Regions from separate parts of the Daejeonella sp. AP26 genome, predicted to be linked through region 1. Evidence: riboswitches for the same ligand, from Rfam matches in the RefSeq annotation. Region 1 holds a riboswitch; each other region holds the start of a gene.
What was found. A riboswitch is a leader RNA that binds a small molecule or an ion and turns the genes downstream of it on or off. The one in region 1 is predicted to bind cobalamin.
Positions count from the first base shown of each region.

Region 2: linked by a shared signal. The riboswitch ahead of AC1MCB_RS06650 (TonB-dependent receptor plug domain-containing protein) and the one ahead of AC1MCB_RS16605 (ribonucleoside-diphosphate reductase small subunit) in region 1 are both predicted to bind cobalamin.
Region 3: linked by a shared signal. The riboswitch ahead of metE (5-methyltetrahydropteroyltriglutamate--homocysteine S-methyltransferase) and the one ahead of AC1MCB_RS16605 (ribonucleoside-diphosphate reductase small subunit) in region 1 are both predicted to bind cobalamin.

Region 1 is NZ_CM155286.1:3,900,891-3,904,171, reverse strand. Features, by position in the region: gene dinB (DNA polymerase IV) at 1-1,092, opposite strand, end outside; cobalamin riboswitch at 1,414-1,570, shown strand; gene AC1MCB_RS16605 (ribonucleoside-diphosphate reductase small subunit) at 1,680-2,648, shown strand; gene AC1MCB_RS16600 (ribonucleoside-diphosphate reductase subunit alpha) at 2,744-3,281, shown strand, end outside.
Region 2 is NZ_CM155286.1:1,537,100-1,540,380, reverse strand. Features, by position in the region: gene AC1MCB_RS06655 (serine hydrolase) at 1-1,198, opposite strand, end outside; cobalamin riboswitch at 1,305-1,491, shown strand; gene AC1MCB_RS06650 (TonB-dependent receptor plug domain-containing protein) at 1,599-3,281, shown strand, end outside.
Region 3 is NZ_CM155286.1:2,151,959-2,155,239, reverse strand. Features, by position in the region: gene metE (5-methyltetrahydropteroyltriglutamate--homocysteine S-methyltransferase) at 1-1,243, opposite strand, end outside; cobalamin riboswitch at 1,427-1,615, opposite strand; TPP riboswitch at 1,947-2,034, shown strand; gene thiS (sulfur carrier protein ThiS) at 2,094-2,297, shown strand; gene thiC (phosphomethylpyrimidine synthase ThiC) at 2,313-3,281, shown strand, end outside.

The sequences.
Region 1 (3,281 bases):
GAGCTGTCCCGTCACCTTCTCCACTTTCTGACGAATCTCCGGCTCGCCGAAATTGGAGAGTGAAATACCCAATAACCGGATCTTCTTTTCTTCCGGAAAGGTGCTTGTCAATAGTTGTTTGGCAGTTGTGCTGATGGTTTCGAAATCTGCAACGTGAGTGACGAAGGATTTGTTTCGAGTGATTTGCCTGAAGTCACTGTATTTGATCTTTAAGGTGATGGTGCGACCTTTCAGATTGCGTTTTTCTAAACGCTTACAAACGAGCTCGGCGATCCGGTCGAGCTCAGCTTCCATTTCTTCAATGTCTGTCAGGTCGCGGCCGAAGGTGTCCTCAGCAGCTAAAGATTTGGTTTCACGGTGTGGCTGTACGGGACGCTCATCAATGCCTCTGACAATCCGGTAGTAGAAGCGGCCCGCTTTCCCAAACCTTTGTATCAGTTGCTCTTCAGGAAGTTTCTTAAGATCAGCACCGGTATGTAAACCCATACTCTTCATCTTCCCGGCAGTTACTTTGCCTACCCCATGAAACTTTTCAACCGGCAGATTTTCCATGAAGGCTTTAATAGCTGAAGGGCCTATGAATTTTAAGCCATCCGGTTTATTAATATCCGAGGCTATTTTGGCCACAAACTTATTGATGGAAACCCCGGCGGAAGCAGTTAACTGCAACTCGTCTTTGATGGCCGCTTTGATCTGCTGAGCAATCTCGAGTGCGGAGCCAATATTAAGCTTATCTTCGGTAACATCCAGGTAGGCTTCATCCAGCGATAATGGCTCGATGAGATCGGTATAGCGGCTGAAGATTTCGCGGATCCTTGAAGAAACTTCTTTGTAGGCATCAAACCGCGGGCGTACAAACAGGGTATGGGGACAAAGCTGCAAAGCCTGCTTAGCGGACATGGCCGAGCGGATGCCGTACTTACGGGCTTCGTAGCTGGCCGCCGCCACCACTCCTCCGCGACCTTGTGGTGAACCACCCACAACGAGAGGTTTGCCGCGGTATTCCGGATTATCACGCTGTTCCACCGACGCGTAGAAAGCATCCATATCAATATGAATGATCTTGCGGTGGGCTGTTACTGGTGGAATCATGGATCGGTTTACAAAAGCAAATTTACGATTATGGTAATATGGCAATGTGAGAATTTGTTAATGTGCTAGTAGGGGAATATGGTAATGTGGTAATACGGAAATGTGCTAATGTGAGGCTGTGGTTCCACTGTCGGGAAGTTTCTTGAAAATTTCTACATGAATTGCTATATTGAAGTAGTACGATCCTGCTGAAAGCTGATTGCTGAAACCTAATACCTGATACCTAATACCTGATACCTATTTGTTAACAACTCCACTCCTGTTCATAAGTTCCCCTTTGCGGCTGCAGACGAAAGAATACCTTTGCATTAATAAGTTCTTTCTTATAGATCATTCAAGTTCATATCCGGGTATACATTGTATTCGGATATGATTAAAAGGGAATCGTGTGTAAACCACGAGCTGACGTGCAACTGTAAATAATCGTATCATTTGATGCGGTTATCAGCCAGACACCTGCCATAATGATTTTGTCAAAACTTTCACGAATAAGGTTTTGGCGAAAGCCCGTACGCGTTACAACGTCCTGTTGTTAATGCCCATCTGACTTTTGTCAATTCCTGTAAAGCTTTTTTATACCATCATTTATGCAACAGGAAGAAGTATTGTTAAAAGAGAATAAGGATCGTTTCGTGATCCTTCCCATCAACTATCCCGCTATCTGGGAGATGTACAAAAAACATGAAGCCAGTTTCTGGACGGCTGAAGAGATCGACCTTTCGGCAGATCAGAAAGACTGGCAGGCCTTGAATGGCGGCGAAAGGCATTTTATTTCGCATGTTCTGGCCTTTTTTGCCGCCAGCGACGGGATTGTCAATGAGAACCTCGCGGTCAATTTTATGCGTGAGGTACAGGTGCCTGAAGCCCGCTGTTTTTACGGCTTTCAGATCATGATGGAAAATATCCATTCGGAAACCTATGCGCTGCTGATCGATTCGTATGTTAAAGATCCCAAAGAAAAAGACCGGCTATTCCATGCTATTGACACCATCCCCTGTGTGCGTAAGAAGGCAGAATGGGCATTGCGATGGATCGACAAAGGTTCTTTTGCCGAACGGCTTGTCGCTTTTGCGGCTGTCGAGGGCATCTTCTTTAGCGGCAGCTTCTGTTCCATCTTCTGGCTTAAAAAACGAGGCCTGATGCCCGGACTAACCTTCAGCAATGAGCTTATCTCGCGGGATGAAGGACTTCACTGTGAGTTCGCCTGCCTGCTTTATGGCATGCTGAAGAACAAGCTTCCACAGGAGGACGTAATTGCTATCATACAGGAGGCCGTTGAGATCGAAAAGGAGTTCATCACCGAAGCGCTCCCGGTCAACCTGATCGGAATGAACAGCGGCTTGATGAGTCAGTATATTGAGTTTGTTGCCGACCGCTGGCTGGACGAGCTGGGCTGCGAAAAGATCTACCAGGCTACGAATCCTTTTGATTTTATGGAAATGATCTCCCTGCAGGGAAAAACCAACTTCTTCGAGAAGCGAGTGGGTGATTACCAGAAAAGTGGGGTTCTGTCGGCCGGAGAAATGCAGGGCTTTTCGCTGGATGAGGAGTTTTGAGAGAGGTTGGAGGTTTAGATTGAAGGGAAGAGGCTATTGCCCAGACCTAACACCTAATACCTAACCCCTAATACCTAATACCTAATACCTAAAAAATGTTCGTAATAAAAAGAGACGGAAAACAAGAATCCGTAAAGTTTGATAAAATAACAGCCCGGATAGAAAAGCTGTGCTACGGTCTGTCAGCCCTGGTTGATCCGGTCGAGGTAGCCAGGAAAGTGATCGAAGGTTTGTACGACCGGGTCACCACCTCCGAACTGGACAACCTAGCTGCTGAAACCGCAGCTTCCTTAACCACCACGCATCCGGATTATGCTTTGCTGGCTTCCCGTATTGCAGTCTCTAACCTGCATAAGAACACCATCAAATCGTTTTCGGAAACAATGCGAACGTTGCACGACTATGTGGACAGCAAGACCGGAAAAAAAGCTTCGCTGCTGGCGGACGACGTTTGGGCCGTTATTGAAAATAATGCGGAGATCCTGGATAGCTCCATCATCTATGACCGTGACTTCGGCTTCGACTATTTTGGCTTTAAAACTCTCGAAAAGTCATACCTTCTGAAGACGGATGGGTGCATAGCCGAACGTCCGCAGCACCTGTTCATGCGGGTATCTGTGGGTATTCATAAGG
Region 2 (3,281 bases), 2.4 Mb from region 1:
GGCTGGGCAAATGCTTTTTCTCCCGTTTCAATTCATGAGAATACAGAACTCGTCCAAGGTTTTTCATAAAAGGATAGCATACAGTCTCGTATTCGTACTTGCTGTCGTTATAAATTTCATCCTCATTTGACTGAACCACCGCGGTCAGCATAAATTCTACCTTATTTTTAAAGTCCACGAAGTAGGCATTGTCGATAATATAGCCGTACGAATCCCCGTATTTATTAAAGATCCGGACGTCAGGGTCTATCACGGCGTCCTTTTCGCGTCCGTAGTACAGCATCTTGCTATAAGAAGGCCAGAATTCTGTTGAATCATATTTAGGAAAGTCACTTTCGGAAGGCAGCATCGACATGTATTTGTAGATCAGCTTATAATCATCCGCTCTAAGATTAAAACGTTCTTTTTTAGGGAAAGCTTCCGGAAAGAAGAGCTTTTTCAGCACCAGTTGCTGGTCCTCAACGGTATAAACGTTTTTATCAGCAAAGGAGTAGGGTTCATTAACCAGATGATCATTTGCGTCCATATAACCCTTTCCCCGAGTCAGGTTCTGCAGTTCAAGGGGGTAATCCTTCGGGTCGTATTGAGCTTTCTGGCTGTATACCAATTTATCGCCATTGTAAAAAGAGATGGGGTTAGTATGCTTCGCTGATTCTCCGGAATCGCCAATCGCCAGCCGGTTTAAGATCCTGCTCTTTGTTAAACCATTTTTCTGAAGCTTTTTATTGATCTCAGCCCTGCCCACAAATTCATAGATCCGGTTGTAAGCATCATTATCACTGGTTAAAAGAATTTTTTTAATGTAGTGATCGATGTTGGGTAATCCTGTCTGAGATGAACTGTCTCTCCGCACTTTGGTTTGTCCGGCAAAACTGCTGTCGGTCAGCATGGTCGACTCCTTAGTCAGCCCTTTGATATCTAAGCTGTTGATTTTCTCCAAAGCAAAAATGGCAGCGGGCAACTTTACTGTACTGGCCGGATAGAAGTACCAGGACGGATCCAGACGATAGCCAAATGACTTGAAATGCGGCATGTTATCTTCATCCCGTTCTATTCGGGTAAAGAGTATCTGTATTTCATTTTTAGTGGGATTCTTTAAGATATTGCCGAAAAGCACCTGGTTGTCCTTCAGTAATTTCTCTAAATATTGAGTATCGATATAATCTTTTGACTGGCTATAAGAACTCTGGAAAATCATTAGAATCAATAAAAAGATTAACATGCCTTGTTTCATCTGCTAAATATAAAGAATATGTCAGGATGATTTATTGGCAGAATGGGTTTGTAAATACTTCAGGTTGTTTTACATTTGCAGCGCTTTTGGTTCCCGGTGTCGCAATCGGGATGAAAAGGGAAAACGGTGTAAATCCGTTACTGTCCCGCAGCTGTAAGCTCCAAGTACCGGCGTTCAATCTAAGTCACTGTTCTGTAGAATGGGAAGACGAACCAAGGGGAGTAAGTCAGAAGACCTGCCAAAGATTTATTAATTCATAGCTTTCGGGGATTGAAGCTTGAATGAGCGTTTACGGTTACCGTATACGGTCATTTAAAGTATTCTGATGTACTGTTTGCTGTGAGTATTTATCACTCACAACAAAATGAAAACAAAAAAGAATTATGTTGCTGCAGGCCTGGGGCTTGCACAACTGGTATTGCTGAGCGGCAATGCCCTGGCTCAGCAGGAGCCTGTGCGAGACCTGAATGAAGTGGTTGTAACCGCAACCCGATCCTCCAAGAAACAGTCTGAAATTGGTAAAGTTGTCCGGGTGATTTCCGCCGAAACCCTTTCAAAAAGCCAGGGCCGCAGTCTCCCTGAGATCTTAAACAACGTCGCAGGATTAACTATCGGCGGCAATGGCAATACGCCCGGCGACATCAAAGCTGTTTATCTGCGAGGCGCCGCGCCTGGAAACACGCTGATCCTGATTGACGGGATTCCCGTTAATGACGCTTCGAATATTAGCGGCGAGTATAATATCGCAGCCCTGCCGGTTGAGCAGATCGAACGCATAGAGATTTTGAAAGGCGGGAATTCCACCTTATATGGCTCTGATGCCGTTGCAGGTGTTATAAATATCATCACCAAAAAAGGCTCTGGCAAACTCACCGCAAGCTTACTGGCTACAGGCGGAAGCTACGAGACTTACAAGCAGGTGTTAGGGCTGAATGGCCAGATCGGTAAAACATCTATCGCTATCAATGGCTCGAATTTAGATTCGAAGAACTATTCTACTGCTTCTCCAGCGCAGGGAGAAACGAACTTCGATAAAGACAACTTTACACAACGGTCCGTAAGCTTAAATCTCGGGCAGCAGGTCTCAGAAAGTTTTCTACTAAGAGCGAATGTACAGGCGAACGGTAACCAGGCCGGCCTGGATAATGGCGCTTTCGCCGATGCTATCGACTACAATTATCGCAAAAACTCTATTCTTGCTGGTTTAGGCGGAAAGCTAAACTTCAATAACGGCGACTTCAACTTTAACCTGAGTCAAAATAATGTGAAAAACCTGTTCGACAACCAGGAGTCAATAACGAATAACAAAGGAGAGATCTCTCAAATTGAAGCAGGTGTGAATTATCAGCTGCTGAGCTTCCTCGATCTCACCAGCGGGGCCAGTTTTAAACGATCAGCTACAGAACAAAGCAATCCATATTCCGCTGCACTTGTGGCTGATAACGATATCAAGAGCTTATTCACCTCGCTGTTCTTTAAAACCAACAGCGGTTTCCATGCAGAGTTGGGCGGACGGGTGAATGATCATAGCCAATATGGCGAAAATTTCACTTACACCGTCAACCCTTCGTATGTATTTAATGACCGGTACAAGTTCTTTGTAAACGTTTCTTCTGCCTACCGCGTTCCTTCGCTATACCAGTTGTTTTCAGAGTATGGCAACCTGGATCTAAAACCCGAGACCTCGCGCACCTATGAAGCTGGCTTTGACTTTGATCTGCTTCCGCAGAAGTTGAATGTTAATGTTTCATATTTCAATCGGGAGATCGAAGATGTAATTGATTTCGGTCAGCTGAGTCCGAATCAATTCGGCTATATCAATCAGAATGAGCAGAAAGACAAGGGCTTTGAAATAGAACTGAGTACTAATCCTTTCCAGGCGGTGAGTTTAAATGCGTTCTATGCCTATGTAGACGGTGAGATGACCTCGCCATCCGCCACTGCATTTAACTTGTTCAGGCGTCCTAAAAACACCTTCGGTGCCAGTATGGGAATTAGCATGGGAGCGAAGGTTGATGTTAATTTAACTTATAAGTTCACCGGAAAC
Region 3 (3,281 bases), 1.7 Mb from region 1:
CAGTAATGCTGCTCACACGCTCTTTAACCGACTGGTTCTTAATCAGCACAGAGCTTCTCCTCGCCTCATTGGCCCGCCTGTTTTCCACCAGCTGACGTTCAATACCCGCGCCCGTGTTACCAGCGGATAAGTTTCTTAACAGTACCAGCTCTGTCACTTTTTGTCGGGCAAAAGCCAGCCATTGCTTGATTTCAGAAGTTAGCACAGCTTCGTTTGTTTCGTTGTTCAGATCACAGGGTGAGTGGATCAAAGAGCACGACGGCGCTATCCATACCCGCTCAGAACCAAGTTTCTCTTTCGCTTTTTCAATAATAGCAAGCGACCCGTCAAAATAATTTTTCCAGATATTACGGCCATCTACAATGCCTAATGACAGTATTGTTTTATCTGGCAAATGTGCCATCACCTCTTCCAGTTGTTGTGGTGCCCGAACCACGTCGATATGTAATACATCCACCGGCAGAGCGGTAGCTACAGAGATATTGTTTCCCAGGCCTTCAAAATAGGTAGCCAATACGATTTTTAAGAATGGAAATTCCTTACGTAGTCGCTTATAAGTCGCTCTAAAAACCGTCTGTTCTTTCTCACTCAGATCAAGCGATAAAAACGGTTCATCGAATTGCACCCACTCTGCGCCAAGACCGTTCAGCTTATTCAATATTTCAATGTAAACCGGCAGAAGATTTTTGATCAGGTCAATCTTTTCAAAACCCGCTTCTTTTTCTTTACCTAATAACAGGTAAGACACCGGGCCGATCAGCACAGGTTTTGTCATAATGCCAAGTTGTTTGGCATCGTAAAACTCATCAATAATCTTAGTTGAAAATAACTTAAACTGCTGATCTTTATAAAACTCCGGGACGATATAATGGTAATTGGTATTAAACCATTTGGTCAATTCCATAGCACTGATATCCAGTCCGTCTTTTTGATAGCCGCGGGCCATAGCAAAGTACAGATCAAGTTCTTCATTCCCGTTCTTTTGTATCACTTTATGATAACGTTTGGGAATTGCTCCGAACATTAGTGAATGATCCAAAACATGGTCATAATAGGAGAAATCGTTTGATGGGATCAGATCAATACCTGCATCCTTTTGTATCTGCCAATTTTCATGACGGATAGTTTTCCCTACGGTAAGCACACTTTTAAGCCCCGTTTTGCCTGCCCAATAGTTCTCGCAGACTTTTTTTAACTCACGTTGGCTACCAGTTCGCGGGTAGCCGAGGTTTTGCGTTAGCATTTTCTTTTAATGATTAAATGAATAAATCGGTTAAAAGCTCTTCAGCTAAACTTCGCAATGCGTTATGATAAGAAAATGGAAAGTGTGAATACTGCCTGTCTTTAGAGTATATGACCCAAATCAAATCCATTCAGGATTTATTAAGCAAACCAGACCTGACCATAGCTTCTAATCGCGAAAGCATTGTCAATTCAGTAAGTGGCAGGTCTCCTGGCTTGTAACATTTTTACCGTCCTTCCCATTCCGGAAACCGGCAGTGGACATAATTGGCAAAAACTTTTTGTGTTACTTACAGTTGCGCGACAGCTCGTGATTTGCACACGATTCCCTATTAATCTACAATTAAGTAAAACCTATACTGGTTGATGAAGAAAGTAAAGAACTTGTTTCGGCGCAAATGTAAGTAATAACGATGTAATTGCTGAAGCCTTACCTCACAAATAAGTTTATTCAGGATTGCGATATTACCCGCTCTCATACCTTTCGGGAGTCTATATCCGTCAGGTTAAGTGCCTCTTCATTCCTGTCCTGCCAGGAGAGGCTTGTCCTCACCAAACTTTGGGTGGTTAAAAAAGACGGGCAGGCGGAATTGGTATATGCCCGTTCAGACCAACAAATTATGGCTGCATAGCAGGGCAATTCCATCAGGAGATTGCAAGACCAGAATAAAAATTAAATAAACTAGTAATACTTTATACCTTTACAAAAACTTTAGGGGTGCCTTGCGCTGAGAAATACCCTTTGAACCTGATGCAGTTAGTACTGCCGAAGGGAAAAGTAGAACAACTTACAAGTTGTTTACCATTCCTCCAACGGGTCCATTCCTTTAGTTTATTAAATTTTAAACAGGATGGAAATTACCGTAAACCAGCAAAGTTATCCCATTGTTATCCCTTGCTCCCTGCAGCAAATGCTTGACACTGTTATTCAACAGCCTGCCAAAGGCATCGCTGTTGCTGTCAATCAGGAAATTATTGCTAAAGGCGACTGGTCAGGCCACCTTTTAAATCCCGGCGATAATCTCACTATCATCAAAGCCACCCAAGGCGGATAATTACACACCCAAATTATGAAAACTGAAAACATTCCTGGAGAACAAGTGATCAGCCGTACACCCTTCCCGGGGTCACGCAAAATTTATGTCAAAGGTCAGCTGCATAACATCGAAATAGCGATGCGTGAAGTGAGCCTGGCTGAAACTAAATTGCATGGGCGATTTGGCGAAACAGAGCCTAATGCGCCCGTCACTATTTATGATACCAGCGGCCCCTATACCGATCCGGATACAGAGATCGATGTGAAACAAGGTTTGCCGCGGCTGCGTGAGCAATGGATCATAGACCGTGGCGATGTAGAACAGCTGGAACATATTTCATCAGACTACGGAAACCAGCGCGCCCATGATCAAAATCTGGACGCATTACGATTTGCGCACATCAGCAAACCTTATAGGGCAAAGCCGGGAATGAATGTATCACAGATGCACTACGCCAGGAAGGGCATTATCACGCCCGAAATGGAATACATAGCTATCCGGGAAAACCAGCGCATCGATTTATTGAAAGAGCAATTGAACGACCAGTATGAGGTGATGTCACATCAGCACCCCGGCCAAAGTTTTGGTGCCAATACACCCAAAGGATATATTACACCCGAATTTGTACGCCAGGAAGTGGCAGCTGGCCGGGCTGTTATTCCATCGAACATCAACCATCCGGAAAGCGAGCCGATGATCATCGGGCGTAACTTCCTGGTAAAGATCAATGCCAATATCGGCAACTCGGCAGTTACCTCCGGTATCGAAGAAGAAGTAGAGAAAGCGGTTTGGGCCTGCCGCTGGGGCGCCGATACGATTATGGACCTGTCTACCGGAAAGAACATTCACGAAACCCGGGAATGGATCATCCGAAATACGCCGGTACCTGTCGGCACGGTGCCTATTTACCAGGCATTGGAAAAAGTGAATGGCAAAGCCGAAGACCTGACCTGGGAACTTTTCAGGGATACCCTGATCGAGCAAGCCGAACAAGGCGTGGAT